One region of the Janthinobacterium paucivorans genome, then DNA from elsewhere that is predicted to be linked to it. Evidence: predicted binding sites of a transcription regulator. Region 1 holds the regulator's gene; each other region holds the start of a gene.

Evidence for each region. The regulator sigma-54, encoded in region 1, starts transcription at its own class of promoters, with help from an activator protein. The targets are predictions, from matches to a motif close to TGGCANGNAANCTGCTTT.
Region 2: a site for sigma-54 is predicted at 2,518-2,535, ahead of pepA (flocculation-associated PEP-CTERM protein PepA). Genes of this name have one in related genera too.
Region 3: a site for sigma-54 is predicted at 1,750-1,767, ahead of ACQ4V8_RS07230 (pilin). Genes of this name have one in related genera too.
Region 4: a site for sigma-54 is predicted at 1,638-1,655, ahead of ACQ4V8_RS21030 (TorF family putative porin). Genes of this name have one in related genera too.

What each region holds. Positions count from the first base shown of each region.
Region 1 covers NZ_JBNYXR010000003.1:244,997-249,206, forward strand. The annotation lists gene lptC (LPS export ABC transporter periplasmic protein LptC) at 1-339, shown strand, start outside; gene lptA (lipopolysaccharide transport periplasmic protein LptA) at 365-946, shown strand; gene lptB (LPS export ABC transporter ATP-binding protein) at 946-1,701, shown strand; gene ACQ4V8_RS05695 (RNA polymerase factor sigma-54) at 1,706-3,184, shown strand; gene hpf (ribosome hibernation-promoting factor, HPF/YfiA family) at 3,254-3,613, shown strand; gene rapZ (RNase adapter RapZ) at 3,928-4,210, opposite strand, start outside.
Region 2 covers NZ_JBNYXR010000018.1:22,186-26,395, reverse strand. The annotation lists gene ACQ4V8_RS19095 (DEAD/DEAH box helicase) at 1-463, shown strand, start outside; gene ACQ4V8_RS19090 (acyl-CoA thioesterase) at 551-1,009, opposite strand; gene ACQ4V8_RS19085 (hypothetical protein) at 1,253-1,621, opposite strand; gene ACQ4V8_RS19080 (hypothetical protein) at 1,750-1,887, opposite strand; gene ACQ4V8_RS19075 (hypothetical protein) at 2,128-2,301, opposite strand; gene pepA (flocculation-associated PEP-CTERM protein PepA) at 2,611-3,444, shown strand; gene ACQ4V8_RS19065 (nitroreductase family protein) at 3,522-4,210, opposite strand, start outside.
Region 3 covers NZ_JBNYXR010000004.1:246,571-250,780, forward strand. The annotation lists gene moaC (cyclic pyranopterin monophosphate synthase MoaC) at 1-248, shown strand, start outside; gene ACQ4V8_RS07225 (flagellar brake protein) at 501-1,223, shown strand; gene ACQ4V8_RS07230 (pilin) at 1,245-1,715, opposite strand; gene sucD (succinate--CoA ligase subunit alpha) at 1,926-2,807, opposite strand; gene sucC (ADP-forming succinate--CoA ligase subunit beta) at 2,821-3,990, opposite strand; gene ACQ4V8_RS07245 (DUF2889 domain-containing protein) at 4,063-4,210, opposite strand, start outside.
Region 4 covers NZ_JBNYXR010000023.1:42,555-46,764, reverse strand. The annotation lists gene ACQ4V8_RS21040 (YifB family Mg chelatase-like AAA ATPase) at 1-1,106, opposite strand, end outside; gene ACQ4V8_RS21035 (accessory factor UbiK family protein) at 1,218-1,466, opposite strand; gene ACQ4V8_RS21030 (TorF family putative porin) at 1,736-2,503, shown strand; gene ACQ4V8_RS21025 (P-II family nitrogen regulator) at 2,515-2,853, shown strand; gene ACQ4V8_RS21020 (ammonium transporter) at 2,865-4,210, shown strand, end outside.

The sequences.
Region 1 (4,210 bases):
GTGCGCAAGCTGTCGCCAGGCATGCCGCCGCTCAATATGCATGCGGAACTGGCGCATATCGACCAGGACAACACCCGGCTGCAACTGCACCGCAATGTCGTGATCGATCGCGTGGCCAGTGCGAAGGCGCAGCACCTGAGGATCGAGACGGAAGCGCTGACGGTGTTCCCGGATGAGGAAAGAATGGAAACGGACGTGCCTGTCGACATTCTGACGGGCAGCTCGCGCATCAATGGCGTAGGCATGCGAGCCAATAACGCCACCGGCGTGGTGGAAGTGCACAATGCCCTGCGCATAGTGCTGCCGCCGAAACCGCACCCGGCCGCAGCGCCAAAATGACAGAATGAAACAAGGAAACCATATTATGAAGAAGATCTTGCTGTTGAGCCTATTTTCCCTGGCCGTCATGGGCGCAGCGCATGCCGAGAAGGCCGATTCCGAGAAGGAAGCCGTCATCACGGCACGTAGCGGTCACGTCGATGACGTCAAGCAGGTTCGTACCCTGACGGGCGACGTCGTGCTGGTCAAGGGGAGCTTGATCATGAAGGCGGGCCGGGCCCTGATCACGGAAGATCCGCAAGGCTACCAGTTCATTACTTTCTGGGCTGATCCTGGCAAGCTGGCCACCTTCCGCCAGAAGCGCGATGGCGCGGGCGACCTGTGGGTCGAAGGCGAAGCTGAGCGCGTGGAATACGACAACAAGACGGAAGTAGTGAAACTGTTTTCCAATGCCAAGGTGACGCGCCTGGAAGGCAAGAAGCCGACCGATGTGGCCAATGGCGCCTTCATCTCGTATGACAGCCGCAAGGAAGAATTTGCGATGGAAAATTCCAACAGCGGCACCAGCACCCCGGATGGCGGCAGCGTGCGCATGGTGATCCAGCCAAAGACCAAGGCAGCGGCGGCGGAGAAAGCGCCAGCGACGCCTGCGCCAGGAAAGAAATAATGGACAATACACGTTGCGGCAGTACCCTGATCGTTCGCGGGCTGCAAAAATCCTATGGCAAGCGGCAAGTCGTGCACGACGTCTCGCTGCAAGTCGAATGCGGCGAAGTGGTCGGGCTATTGGGGCCGAACGGTGCCGGCAAGACCACCTCGTTCTACATGATCGTCGGCCTGGTGCCATCGGATGGCGGCAGCATCGATATCAGCGGCGTGGACATTTCCCGCCTGCCGATACACCGCCGCGCGCAGATGGGCCTGTCGTATCTGCCGCAGGAAGCGTCCGTATTTCGCAAGCTGACGGTGGAAGACAATATCCGTGCCGTGCTGGAAATCCAGACCGTCGAAGGCCGCCCCCTGAAGAAGGCCGAGATCGAGGAACGCCTCGATAAATTGCTGGCGGACTTGCAGATTGAAAAGTTGCGTGAGAACCCGGCGCTGTCGCTCTCGGGCGGTGAGCGGCGCCGCGTGGAAATCGCCCGCGCGCTCGCTACCGATCCGCGTTTCGTGCTGCTCGACGAGCCGTTCGCCGGTGTCGACCCCATCGCCGTGATCGAAATCCAGCGTATCGTGCGCTTCTTGAAGGAGCGTAATATCGGCGTCCTGATCACCGATCATAATGTGCGCGAGACGCTGGGTATCTGCGACCGTGCCTACATCATCAACCAGGGCTCGGTACTGGCGTCGGGACGCCCCGACGACATCATCGCGAACGAGTCGGTACGCCGGGTCTATCTGGGCGAACACTTCCGCATGTGAGCCAATGAAACAATCATTGCAGCTGCGCACTTCGCAGCACTTGGCACTGACGCCGCAGTTGCAGCAATCGATACGCCTGTTGCAATTGTCTACGCTGGAATTACACCAGGAGCTCGAGCAACTGCTGACGGACAATCCCTTGCTCGAGCGCCTCGACGATCCGCTCGACCGTTCGCTGCGCCTGCTGTCCGACGGCGCCTTGAGTTCCACGGCCGCGCCGGCCGAAGCGCCGCCGCAGCCTCCAAGCCAGGAGGCACCCACCGCGCCGGTCGAAGCGGAAACCTTTGACGGCGAGGCCAGCGACAGCCCTGCCGCTGGAGACGCCGGTGACAGCGACTGGAGCGAGGCGAACCGGGGCAAGGCACCCGACGACGAAGATTCCCGCCCGCAGCTCGAAGCCCATCACTGTACCCTGCGCGAGCACTTGATGGAGCAGATGCGCGTGACGGTGCTCGAATTGCGCGACCGCGCGCTCGTTGAGCTGATCATCGATGCACTCGATGACAATGGCTACCTGGAAGAATCGCTCGACGACATCCTGGCGCGCCTGCCGGAAGAGCTGGAAATCGACGCCGACGAGATGCGCACGGCCTTGTCGCTGTTGCAAAGTTTCGATCCGCCCGGCGTGGGCGCGCGTAATGCGTCGGAGTGCCTGGCACTGCAAATCAGGCGCTTGCCGCACATCGCCATGGTGACGCGGCGCATGGCCCTGGTGATCGTGGAAAAGCACCTGGCCTGGTTTGCCCAGCGCGATTTCAATAAGCTGAAAAAAGCCCTCAATTGCGATGATGAAGACTTGCGCGAAGCGCAGACGGTGATTCGCCAGTGCAATCCGCATCCGGGCGCCGTGTTCGCCTCTGACGTGTCCGATTACGTGGTGCCCGACGTTGTCGTCAAGCGCGCGCGCAATGGTTGGCAAGTCACCCTGAACAACGACGTCATGCCGCGCCTGCGCGTGAACGCCATGTACGCCAACTTGCTCAAGCAGGGCAAAGGCGAGGGCGCCATGGGCGCACAGTTGCAGGAAGCCAAGTGGCTGATCAAGAATATGCGCCAGCGTTTCGACACGATCTTGCGCGTGGCGCAGGCGATAGTAGAAAGACAAAAGAACTTTTTTTCGCATGGGGCCGTTGCCATGCGTCCCCTTGTACTCCGTGAAATAGCTGATACACTGGGATTACACGAGAGTACTATCTCGCGGGTAACAACCCAAAAGTACATGCTGACCCCGCATGGCATGTTTGAGTTGAAATATTTCTTTGGTAGCCACGTCGCCACCGAAGCGGGGGGCGAAGCATCATCGACGGCGATACGGGCATTGATCGTGCAACTGACAGGAGCAGAAGACCCTAAAAATCCTTTATCCGACAGTAAGATTGCGGACATGCTGGGCGAGCAAGGCATGGTGATTGCGCGACGTACTGTTGCCAAATACCGGGAAGCGTTGAAAATTCCGCCAGTGAGTCTGCGTAAGTGTTTGTAAGTTTTTTTCGGTTCCTCTGCGGGCCGGATAGGATGGACCGCACGAACCCGATCATCTTTAGGAGTGTGTATGAATCTCACCATCAGCGGACATCATCTCGAAGTGACACCAGCCATCCGTGAATACGTACAAACGAAGCTGGAGCGCGTGAAACGGCATTTCGATCAAGTTATCGATATTGCCGTGATACTGACCGTGGATAACCTCAAAGAGAAAGAAAAACGTCAAAAGGCCGAAGTGAACCTGCGTATGAGTGGCAAAACCGTCTATGTGGAAAGCCTGGCGCAAGACCTGTATGCCGCAATCGATATGCTGATCGACAAGCTGGACAGGCAAGTGATGAAGTACAAAACCAAAGTGCAAGGGCACGGTAAAGAGGCGATCAAGCATCTGCCAGACAACTCGGACGAAGAAATCGCCGCCGCTTAAGCGGCCCGCGACTTCCAAACGGTTGTGATCAACTAAGGGCGCACATTGCGCCCTTTTTTGCGCCTGTCGCCCTTGTCGGGCTACCATCATGGGAGCGAAAAGTTCCGTCCGAAGACGCTAGAATGTGTGCACTTTGACTTCTTTCCTGCCTGGCGGGCCTGCTGGCTCGCATCTGCATTAAGAATACCGGATCACAGCATGGCGAGCGGCAGGAAAAGGTGTTGGAGTAGCGCAACTTCGCCTGGCACTGCGCGGCCCAGGCGGTGAACGTTGCCCGCTACCTGCGCCGATGCGCAACAGATTTTATGCGCGTCTTACCCACGTTCGCGATGTCGCAAGACGACGCGCTCGTTCGGGCTGAAATACTGTGCCAGCCGTTCCGCCATGTACACCGAGCGATGCTGGCCACCTGTACAGCCGAGTGCCACGGTCAGGTAGCTGCGGTTGTCGGACTTAAAGGATGGCAACCATTTTTCGATGAAGGCGCGGATGTCGGCCAGCAGTTCCAGCGCGCTGGGCTGTGCGTCGAGGAAGGCGATCACGGGTGCATCGCGTCCGTCGAGCGGGCGCAGCGTCAGGTCGTAATAAGGATTGGGC
Region 2 (4,210 bases), on a different contig from region 1:
CGGCCAGGTCAAAGTGCTGGTCGCCACCGACGTTGCCGCCCGCGGTATCGACGTACCGACGATCACCCACGTATTCAACTACGATCTGCCGAAGTTCCCGGAAGACTACGTCCACCGCATCGGCCGTACCGGCCGCGCTGGCCGCAATGGCCTGGCCATCTCGCTGGTGAACCACGCTGAAGGCATGAACGTCAAGCGTATCGAACGCTTCACCAAGCAATTGATCCCAGTCAATGTCATCGAAGGTTTCGAGCCTAAGAAAACGGCATCGGCACCACGTTCGAGCGCCCGTCCAGGCGGCTGGAAACCAGGCGACAACCGTGGTGGCGCAAAGCCAGGCCAGCGCACGTTCAGCAAGCCGGGCGCACCACGCAAGGATGGCGCGCCTAGCACCGGCGGCGGCTACAAGGGTTCCAACCCGCGCAGCACCGACGGCGCACGCCGCAGCTACGGCGACCGTTAATCACGGCGCCCCGCCGCCGATAGGCGGCAAGCAATAAAAAACGGCCACCAGATCACTCTGGAGGCCGTTTTTTTATGCGCGGCGCATTTATTTCTTCGACACCTTCTGGCGCGACAGCTTGCGCAGCTTGGCCTGTTCGAAGCGCACCTGCTGCTCCGGCGTCTCCAGCACCAGCGGCGGCACGGCCACCGGCTTGCGGTCGGCGTCCACCGCCACCATGGTGAAATAGCAGCTATTGGCATGGCGCACCAGACGCTGCTGGATGTTTTCCGTCACCACGCGGATGCCCACTTCCATCGAGGTCGTGCCTGTGTAATTGATGGCGGCGAGGAACGTCACCAGCTCACCGACGTGAATCGGCTGCAAGAACATCACTTGGTCCACGGACAGGGTCACCACATAGCTGCCCGAATAGCGGCTGGCGCAGGCGTAGGCGACACTGTCGAGGTATTTCAGGATGGTGCCGCCGTGCACGTTACCGGAAAAGTTGGCCATATCGGGCGTCATCAAGACCGTCATCGTCAGTTCGTGGGCCGACCAGTTCATCGCGCTGTCCAAAAGTGTTCTCCAAAGGGGATATAAAAGTGTGGGGATGTAAAAACCGGCCTCAGGGGCCGGCTGCTCGGTGCAAAGTCTAGCCCGGCAGGCAAGCTCTTCTGCTGACAGTGCCTCAGGTGTGCGGACAAGGGACGCGCAAGACGCGTGGCAAGCCATGCGGCGACGGACAAGGCAGTCCCCCGCGCCTGAGCGGCGCCGGCAGACGATGTCTTCATCTACCGGGAGAGGCGCTTACAGGCCCAGGGTGTCGATGTCGACCAGCGAGTCGCGGCCCTTGTCAGAAATGTCGTGGCCCTCGCCTTCCGCGCGCGCCACGATGTGGGCTTTCTTACCCAGGAAATAGGCCACCTCCGAGTCCAGCTTGGTCAGCGGATCGGCGGCGACGGCGCGCAAACCCATGATGCAGCGGCGCAGGAACAGCAGTTGTTGTGCTTTATCGGTGATGGACAGACGGCCATCGCGTGCATAGCTGAGCAGCTTCAGGCCGGACAGGCGCTTGGCATTGCGGGCAACGCAAGCACTGGGGCGCTCGGTCTTGATGCCGCGTGCAACTTGCTCCAGCGCGTCATATTCATCGGTTGTTAATTTCTCGTTCTTCATTACTTTTCCATAAAAGGCCAGGTGTTCGGCCCTCATGGTACGCGCCCAGCAGCGCATCGGCAACAGGCAACGTAATTCAGTCGCCGCCAACACCACCGACGGCATGCTGAAATGCGCGCAGATTGCGCCTATTTGTAGCTACGCAGCAGCAGCCACGCCAGGCCGCAACCGGCCACGGCGCCTGCCAGGGCCAGCGCTACGAGGTTTTTGCCAGCCATCACAGGGCGTCGGCCCAGATAAATTTTATTATGCAAGGAATTGCCCACGGTGGTCTCCTGTACAAGAATTTTTATGATGTCTTATTATAAGAACAGAATCGTGACGACCACATGACACACAGCAGTTAGCGCTTGATTTGTATCCATCAGGCAACACTTATTGGCGTTTCTGTTGTTTAAATGGCGCGGCGATACTGCCGCCTGCGCAAACCATTTCCGAACAAAAATAGACAGCGCGCGGCTGTGGCCCGGCAGCGTAGCTAGGCGCACGTGCTCGAATGCTTGCTCTTAAGCCATCTTGACGGGTGGTGGCGGCGGCGTCGGTTCCTCGACCGGCACGGGATCAGCGTACGGCGGCTTTTCCAGCGGCGGCATCAGCGGATCGCCTTCGGGCGGCGGGCCGATATCCGGTTCAGGCGTGCTGTGGGCGCGCAACGGGGCATGACGCGATTGTGGCTGCATGGTGACCTCCTTTGCCACACTGTAAGCGATGATGAAAAACACTGGCGCCCGCGAGGCGCGCGCTCCATGCTGCCGGCGCCGCACCTGGCATGACTAGCTCAGCTGGGATGGGCATGCAATTGTGAGGGCCAAATCGAATGTCGATTTTTTTTACATACGCGCGACAAACGACCTATCTATTTTTATAAACTATTGAATTTAAATACAAATATTACATGGTACGAATTCTGCTTCAAGGGCGTATGAGGTTATCTGCGGCAGCCGCCACAGTGACCTGCTCCGATTCACCCTCACGCTGAAGGAAATACCATGAAACCGCTGTCCTCAGTCCTGCGTCTCGCTCTATCTGCGGCTGCCATCGCTGCTGCGCTGATCAGTTCTCCCGCACTCGCTGGTCCTTTATTTACCGCCGATGAAGGCTCCGTTCCCGGTACCGCTCCCAATCTGGTGGTGGCCGACCGCATCAGCTTTGAATATCACTCGCGCGTCGAACAAACCATCGTTGGCGGTTTGGGTGGTGGCAACGATCCCTTCACCCAAACTGGCTTCCTGACCAAGGCCGCTTTCGGCAGCCCCAATGGCGGTAGCGTTCCATCGCAACTGAACGCCCTCAATGGCTATGGCATCTATGGCCTGTTTACCATCACCGGTCAGTCGAATGGTTTGGGGTCCGGTATCCTCGCCAACTTTCAAACCCTGAGCATGACGCTGTACATCGACCCCAACCAGAACACGTCATTGTCGGTCAGCAACGTAGCCGGTTCGCCGGTAACTGTGGGTGGCGTCTCCGCAGATGACTATGCGATCGTCACCTACACGCTTGATGTGGGTGAAGCACACGTTTTCAACGGTCTGGCGCAAGGCGACTTCAAGGCCTTGATGAACGCCACGCTGACGCCGCAAGGACAGTTATTCTTTGTTAATCCCAACCCGTTTTTCCCTTTCGAGTCTCTCAGCGGAAATACGAACAGCTTCGTCGGTGGCAGCTTGACGAATAGCTTCATCGCGATGTCCGACGGCGGCGGCCTGGAATTATTTCAAGCAGCTGTACCTGAACCAGGCACCATCGCCCTGCTCGGCATCGGCCTGTTTGGCCTGGGCATGACTGCGCGCCGCCAGCAAGGCGGGCAGCGCCAGGCTTGACATGCGCTGATCGAATTGACAAGCCGCTCATGTCTGAGCGGCTTTTTCCACTGCGGCAGCCGGCAAACTCCTGCCGCTCACGCAGGCATCCTCGCATCGACCGGCGCCACCAGCAAATCTTGCAACGGCCGGCGCAGCGAGCGCGCCTGAGCCGCAGGGCCGGCGCCGATGCGGCCAAAGAACACGGCCCGTTCGAGCACCGCCGCACCGAGTACGCCCTGGCATTGCAGCGCCAACTCCTGCGCCAGCTCCTGCATGCCTTCGGTGCGCGAAAAGGCTTGCCGTTCGCGCACATAACGGGCAAAAATCAACGGCGTCAGTTCCGGCTGCAACTGCACGCCCAGCTGCGTGGCCGTCAGCCAGAAACGCTGCATGGCACGGCCCGCCGCCACGTAATCGTCGATCTGGCGCGCCGGCGCATCGGCCAGCAGCACGAAATGTGCGGCGCAATACAGCCCCGGCAGCAAGTCCATCTGCAGCCGCGGGGCAATGGTGCCTCCCAGCCAGGTGTTGAAAAAATCCACGCGGCGCCAGCTATGCATGACCCAGCGCATCAGGCGCCCTGTGATCGGATCGATACCCAGCGCCTGCTCCGGGATGCGCTCGCTACTGAAACGCGCGCCCCATTCGATCACGTCACGGTGCACCTTGTGCGCTTCGGGCATGGTCAGACGCAGCTTCGCATTATCGAACAGCAGGCGCGCGCAGGCCAGGCGCGCGCGCCAGCCTTCGAACCATTGCACGCCGTAGCCGGGCGGCAAACTGG
Region 3 (4,210 bases), on a different contig from region 1:
CGCTCGCCCTCACCCGCGTCAGCGTCGATTTTGACGTCGATGAAGCGGCCAACAGCGTGCACTGCCGTGCCCAGGTAGACACCACGGGCAAGACCGGCGTGGAAATGGAAGCGCTCACTGCCGTGCAAATCGGCTTGTTGACGATCTACGATATGTGCAAGGCCGTCGACCGGGGCATGGTCATGACCAATGTGCGCGTGCTGGAAAAGCAGGGCGGCAAGTCGGGTGATTGGCACGCCGAGGTGTAAGGCGACAGCGCCACCGCTACAGGCAGGCACTGGCTGAGCCAACTTGACGCGGCGCACACGCCCGCATGCAGGGATGCGCGCGCCGTGGCCATGCCGAGCCGGCCAGTAACACGGCAATAACTGCCAGCTTAGCTAGCCGCTTAGCTACCCGCTTAGCCACCAGGAAAGCCCGAATGAATTTCCGTAAAATAAGTGCTTTTTCATCAATAAATCATGCATACTGCGGTTCGCCAATATCGAGATGAGCATCGCATGACAAGCAACAAGCCCGCCGCGCAAAACAAGCTCCAGGACTACGAATTCGAGGCGATGAATCTACAGGTGGGCGGACGCATCCAGTTCATCACGCACCGCACCATCAAGCCCATCCAGCATTTCTCTACCCTGATCGGCTACGTGAAAGACGAGTACCTGATCGTCAAGATACCCATGGAAAACGGCGCCTCCATCGCCCTCAACGAGGGCGACAAGCTGACCATCCGCGTGTTTTCCGGCGTCACCGTGTGTTCGTTTGCGTGCAGCGTGCTGCGCATGTTCGGGCGCCCCCTCAATTATGTGCATCTGAGCTTTCCCGACGCCATCCAGGGCACCAGCCTGCGCACGGCGATGCGCGTGAAAGTGGACATTCCAGCGCAACTCAGTTACCGCGACGTGGCGCCCGCGCCCGTATTCATCGTCAACCTCAGCGTCTCGGGGGCATTGATCGAGGCCGCCAGCATGCTCACGCCGGACGACGATGGCGTAGCGCTCAGCTTTACCCTGCTGGTGCAGCCGAACAAGCATCAGATGCGCGTCAATACGCGCGCGCGCATCCAGAACGTCAGCGTGGGCAAGCCCTCGCATGGCAACGCCGCCGACAACGCCGAAATCTATACGTATGGCGTGCAATTCATCGACCTGGAACCGACCCACTATACCCTGCTGCAAAACCTCACCTATGAAGCGCTGATTGCAGACCGGCAAAAAATCGTCTGACACGGACACGTCAGGCGCCGCTCACTGCGTCGCCACCACCTTGGGAGCATTGTTCCTGATAATGGCTTCCCTGGCCGCCGCATTCGTCACGCTGGTGCTGTTGAACCAGTTCAGGCTGCTGCCGCTGTTGAGCTGCAGCTCCATGCTCACCGTCTGGCCGCCCAGGCCACTGCCTAGGTCAGCTGCCAGGGTCAACTCGATATCACCCTTGAGCACCTTGGCGCCGGCCACTTCGCGCGTCGGGGTAAAGGTGGGGATGGCGCTGGGCACGGCCGGGGTAGGTGTGCTGCAGGCATCTGCCAGTCCACCGTTTTCCTGCACGCACAGGGCCACGGCCGTCTTCAGCGGTGCAGCGGCCATCAGCACGTTGCTGACCTTGGCGCGCATCGTATAGTCACCGTACTGGGGAATGGCCACGGCCGCCAGGATGCCGGCGATGGCCACCACGATCATCAGTTCTATCAGGGTAAATCCGCTCTGCGCGCGCATCATATCCTCCCATGGTGCCGTTGCTCACGTCAGGTACACAGCAAGCGTCATGCCAGCCATGCGCCCGGGCAGCGGCAGTACCGGTGGAAAGAAAAGCGACACATTTGGGCAGGTTCGGACCAACGCCGTCGGTCCAGACCCGCAAGCGGACTGTCTTGCGGACAAAAAAAGGAGCCGAAGCTCCTTTTTTGTACTACGTGCACCGGGCTGGAATTACAGCATGGCTTTCAGCAGACGCGCCATTTCCGACGGGTTTTTGGTCACGGTGATACCGCAAGCTTCCATGATTTCCAGCTTGGCTTGTGCCGTATCGGCACCGCCCGAGATCAGCGCGCCGGCGTGGCCCATGCGCTTGCCTGGAGGAGCGGTAACGCCGGCGATGAAGCCAACGACCGGTTTTTTCATGTTGTCTTTGATCCAATAAGCCGCGTTGGCTTCGTCAGGACCACCGATTTCGCCGATCATGATGACCGCGTCGGTATCTGGATCGTCATTGAACATCTTCATGATGTCGATGTGCTTCAGACCGTTGATCGGGTCGCCGCCGATGCCGACTGCCGACGATTGGCCCAGGCCCAGTGCGGTCAACTGACCCACTGCTTCATAGGTCAATGTGCCCGAACGCGATACCACGCCGATGCGGCCTTTTTTATGGATGTGGCCTGGCATGATGCCGATCTTGATTTCGTCTGGCGTGATCAAGCCTGGGCAGTTAGGGCCCAGCAGCAATGTTTTGCTGTTGGCTTTAGCCATGCGGTCTTTCAGAGCCATCATGTCACGTACAGGAATGCCTTCGGTGATGCAAATGGCCAGATCCATTTCAGCTTCGACCGCTTCCCAGATCGCCGCTGCTGCGCCTGCTGGCGGCACGTAGATCACGGAAACGTTGGCGCCGGTTTCTTTTTTCGCTTCGGTAACGCTAGCGAAAATGGGAATGCCTTCGAAATCTTCGCCGGCTTTCTTCGGGTTCACGCCTGCCACGAAGGCAGCTTTGCCGTTCGCGTAGTCGCGGCAACCGCGGGTGTGGAACTGGCCGGTCTTGCCGGTGATCCCTTGGGTTACGACTTTGGTATCTTTATTGATCAGAATGGACATGTTGATTCCTTAATTAAGCTTGACCGGCAGCAGCGGCAACGACGCTCTTTGCTGCATCTTCCATGGTGTCGGCTGCGATGATAGGCAGACCGGAATCGGCCAGCATCTTTTTGCCCAGATCTTCGTTGGTGCCCTTCATGCGCACGACCAGCGGGACGTTCAGCGAGACGGCCTTGACCGCGGCGATGACGCCTTCGGCGATCACGTCGCAACGCATGATGCCGCCGAAAATGTTCACCAGGATGGCTTTCAGGCCTGGGTTTTTCAGCATGATCTTGAACGCTTCGGTCACTTTTTCTGCCGTGGCGCCGCCGCCTACGTCGAGGAAGTTGGCTGGCTCGCCGCCGAACAGCTTGATGGTGTCCATGGTGGCCATGGCCAAGCCGGCACCGTTCACCAGGCAACCGATGTTGCCGTCGAGCGAAATGTAGGCCAGATCGAATTTCGACGCTTCGATTTCAGCTGGATCTTCTTCATCCAGGTCGCGCAGGGCGACGATTTCCGGATGACGGAACAGCGCGTTCGGGTCGAAGTTGAACTTGGCGTCCAGGGCGATGACCTTGCCGCTGCCGGTGACGATCAGCGGATTGATTTCGGCCAGCGAGCAATCGGTTTCCCAATACGCTTTGTACAGGCCTTGCAGGTTGACGCGGGCGTCGACGATGGAACCGGCAGGCACGCCGATTTTGCTCGCGATGTCATCTGCCTGGGCATCGGTCAGGCCAACGCCTGGATCGATGGTGACGTGATGGATCTTCTCTGGATGGCTCTCGGCCACTTCTTCGATGTCCATGCCGCCTTCGGACGACGCCATCAGGACGATTTTCTGCGTGACGCGGTCGGTGACCAGCGAAACATACAGTTCTTGTTTGATGTCGGCGCCTTCTTCCACCATCAGGCGGTTGACTTTCTGGCCTTCGGCGCTGGTCTGATGCGTGATCAGCTGCATGCCCATGATCTGGTCAGCATATTGCTTGACCTGCTCCATCGATTTCGCCACTTTGACGCCGCCGCCCTTGCCGCGACCACCTGCGTGGATCTGCGCCTTGACGACCCATACCGGACCACCCAGGGTTTCCGCAGCCTTGACGGCTTCGTCGACGGACATGCACGCAATACCGCGTGGTACCGTCACTCCATATTGCCGGAGGATTTCTTTGGCTTGATACTCATGGATTTTCATGCTGGCTTCCCTTCTGATACTGATGTATAAAAATACGGTTAGTGGTGCAAAAAAAACAGGAAAGCGCCGGGGTCACGCTTTGGCTACCCAGCGCGGGTAATACTGTGCAACCGCCCCACCATCGGTGCGCAGGGCGTGGCATTTGTCGAGTTGAAACGGCTTTTCATGCGATAAGTCAGCATTCTCACCGTCACGGGTCGACCAGACATCGCCGGCAAAT
Region 4 (4,210 bases), on a different contig from region 1:
GGCGTACAGCGGCAACGACCGGAAGCGTGCCCCAAATAGCCGCACGGGCAGGGATTCATGGCGGCGATTAACTGGAAGCGGGCAGGAAACTCGGCCTGGCGGGCCGCGCGCGAAATGCTGATGATGCCCGACTCCATGGGCTGGCGCAAGACATCGAGTACCCGGCGCTGGAATTCGGCGATTTCATCGAGAAACAACACGCCGCAATGGGCCAGCGAGATTTCTCCCGGACGCGGTACGTTACCGCCGCCCACCAAGGCGACGCCAGATGCCGTTTGGTGCGGTGCACGGTAGGGACGACGTTTCCAGTGTTCCACTTTAAAATGGCCACCCAGTGAATGCACGGCGGCCGATTCCAGCGCCTCGTCATCGCTCATGGGCGGTAACACGCCGGGGAAGCGGCTGGCCAGCATGGTCTTGCCTGCGCCCGGCGGGCCCACCATCAAGACGTTATGCCCGCCTGCGGCCGCCACTTCCAGTGCGCGTCGCGCTTGCAACTGCCCTTGCACGTCGGCAAAGTCGGGATACGTAAACGCCTGCGCTGCCAGCACCGGTTGATGGCGCTGCAGGGCGGCCTGGCCGTTGGGCACGGCAAAATGCGCGCAGACCTCGAGCAGGCTGTGGGCGGGATAGATGCAGGCGTCTCTGACCAGCGCCGCCTCGTCCGCGTTGGCCCGCGGCAGGATGAAGGCGCGTGGCGGCCCCGATTGGCTGCGCTGCATGGCAAAAGTCATGGCCAAAGCACCGCGGATGGGGCGAAGTTGGCCCGAAAGCGATAGTTCGCCCGCAAATTCGTAGTGCTGCAGTTGTTCGCTCGGCAACTGGCCGGAGGCAGCCAGGATGCCCAGCGCAATCGGCAAGTCGAAGCGGCCCGATTCCTTGGGTAAGTCCGCCGGCGCCAGATTGGCTGTAATGCGCCGCGCCGGCATCTCAAAGCCGCAGTTTTGCAGCGCGGCGCGGACGCGGTCGCGCGATTCCTTCACTTCCGTATCCGGCAGGCCAACGATCGTAAATGACGGCAAGCCATTGGCAAGGTGCACTTCGACACTTACCTCGGGTGCCTCCATGCCGGCCAAGGCACGGCTTTTCAGGACGGCCAGACTCATCAGACTCCCCCGTAGCGCGAGCGCGCTCGGGATCAGTCTAGCGCTTGAAACGCTGTCAGGCTTGAGGTATGCCAGCAAGGCCGTCTATCACGCGACCTTGCTGACGATACTTTATGCCTTTGGCTCGTTCAGGCGGGTTTCCAGTTCGACTAGGCGCAGTTCCAGTGCATCGAGCTTGGCGCGGGTCTTGGCCAGTACTTGTGCCTGGATATCAAACTCTTCGCGCGTGACCAGATCGAGACGGGCAAAGCCCTGTGTCATCATCGATTTCACGTTTTTCTCGATATCCTTGGCGGGCGAGTTTTCGATGGCTTGATGGATCTTGCCTTGCAAGTCGTTAAAGAAGGTATTCATGTCCACGGTCAGTCCTTGTATGGTGCGGCCTGTGCATCGCACCATTGCGGTGCACAGCGGTGTTAATCTGGTGCGCAACTGGGCACTTCATTGTTCTTCAGCAGGCCGTGGCCCCAGTCCTGGCGGCTTGCAGGGTAAGTATGGACGGAAATGCGCCAGTCAAGCTAACAAGAGAGCTGGCACGTATTCTGCTAAAGATGTCATGAACGCTTTGTGATCTCCAGCCAAGATTTTAAACCTCAACCGCTTTAAAAGTTCAATAAAAGGGAATCGCCATGAAGAATCTGTCCAAGAACATGACTTTAGTCGCAGCGTTGACGCTGGCCATGACCGCTGTTTGCGATAGCGCCATGGCCCAGGATGCCGTGGCAGCGCCTGCTGCGGCCGAAGCCGTAGCCGATAACGTGGTCAGCTACAACGTGGCGCTGAGCAGCGACTACCGTTACCGTGGTGTGTCGCAAAGCCGTCTCGACCCTGCCATCAGCGCCGGTGCCGACTATACCCATAATCCGACGGGCCTGTATGTGGGCACTTGGCTGTCGAGCATTAAATGGATCAAGGATAGCGGCGGCGACACCAACCTGGAATGGGATATCTACGCCGGCAAGCGCGGTGAAATCAGCAAGGATTTTACCTATGACGTGGGCGGCCTGTACTACTTCTATCCCTCGAATGGATTGAGCACCAATGCCAACACCTTCGAGTTGTATGGCCAGCTCGGCTATGGTCCGGCCTATATCAAGTATTCGCACTCGACGACCAATCTGTTCGGTGTCGCCGACAGCAAGAACAGCGGCTACCTCGATGTGGGCGCCAACATCGACGTGCATGATGGCTATATCTTGAACCTGCATGCCGGGCGTCAGAAGGTCGAGCACAACGATGCCCTCAGTTATAACGATTATAAGATCGGCGTGAGCAAGGATTTCGGCGTGGTGACCGTAGCGCTGGCCGCCGTCAAAGCCAACATCACGTTGCTGGCACCGAATGGCAAGAACCTGGCGAAATCCGGTCTCGTGCTGACTGTATCCAAAACCTTTTAAGCGAGATTGCCATGAAAATGATTACTGCAATCATTAAACCGTTCAAACTGGACGAAGTGCGCGAAGCGTTGTCGGCTATCAATGTGCAAGGCATTACCGTGACCGAAGTCAAAGGTTTCGGTCGCCAGAAAGGTCACACGGAACTCTATCGTGGCGCTGAGTATGTCGTTGATTTCTTGCCAAAAACCAAAATTGAAGCAGCCGTCGATGACGCCATTGTGGACCAGGCCATCGAAGCGATCGAAGGCGCAGCGCGTACCGGCAAGATCGGCGACGGCAAGATTTTCGTCTACAACCTGGAACAGGTCATCCGCATCCGCACCGGTGAAACCGGCAACGAAGCACTCTAAGGGGAATATTGATGCGTAAAAATATAACAAAATTACTCGCTGGGATAGCCTGTCTGTGTGCGTTTGGCGTCGCTACGCCGAGCTTTGCCGATGCCCCCGCCAAGACGGAGGCGGCCACGACGGCTGCCGTCGCCACAGCTGCCGTGACGCCGGTGCCTGACGCTGCGCCCGCTGCTGCGGCGCCGGCGCCGGCCGCTGCCGCGCCAGCGGCCGCGCCCGTCGCCAATAAGGGCGATACCAGCTTCATGATGATCAGTACCTTATTGGTGATCTTGATGACGATTCCCGGCCTGGCTCTGTTCTACGGCGGCCTGGTGCGCTCCAAGAATATGTTGTCGGTGCTGATGCAAGTGTTCATGGTGTTCGCGCTGATCATCGTTCTGTGGTGCATCTACGGTTACTCGATCGCCTTCACGGAAAAAACTGCCTTCTTCGGTGGCTTCGACCGCTTGTTCCTGAACGGCATCTGGGATCCCGCCAAGGGCACGTTTGCCGCCGCCGCCACCTTTAGCAAGGGTGTTGTCATTCCCGAGTTCATCTTCGTGGCTTTCCAGGGCACATTTGCCGCCATCACGTGCGCGCTGATCGTTGGCGCCTTTGCCGAGCGCGCCAAGTTTGCCGCCGTGCTGGCCTTCGTCGTGCTGTGGTTCACGTTTGCCTACCTGCCAGCGGCGCACATGGTGTGGTTCTGGACCGGGCCTGACCTGATCACCAACGCTGCCACCTCGGCCAGCGAAGCCCTGAAGGCAGGCTGGATCTGGCAAACAGGCGCGCTCGATTTCGCGGGCGGCACCGTGGTGCACATCAATGCTGCCGTCGCCGGCCTGGTCGGTGCGATCATGATTGGCAAGCGCGTCGGCTACGGCCGTGAATCGATGGCGCCGCACTCGCTGACGATGACGATGATAGGCGCTTCCCTGTTGTGGGTGGGCTGGTTCGGTTTCAATGCCGGTTCCTCGCTCGAAGCGGGCGACGTGGCGGCCCTGGCCTTCATCAACACGCTGCTGGCCACGGCCGCAGCCACCCTGTCGTGGGTGTTCGGCGAGTGGATCAGCAAAGGCAAGCCATCCATGCTCGGTGGTGCGTCGGGCGCCGTTGCCGGCCTGGTGGCGATCACCCCTGCGGCCGGCTTTGTCGGCCCGATGGGCGGCCTGGTCATCGGCTTGCTGGCCGGTATCGTCTGCCTGTGGGGTGTGAACGGCCTGAAACGCCTGATCGGCGCCGACGATTCGCTCGACGTGTTCGGCGTGCATGGCGTAGGCGGCATCCTGGGTGCCCTGCTGACCGGTGTGTTTGCTGCACCACAGCTGGGCGGTCAAGGTATCTTCGACTATGTTACCAACAAAATGTCGGCTGA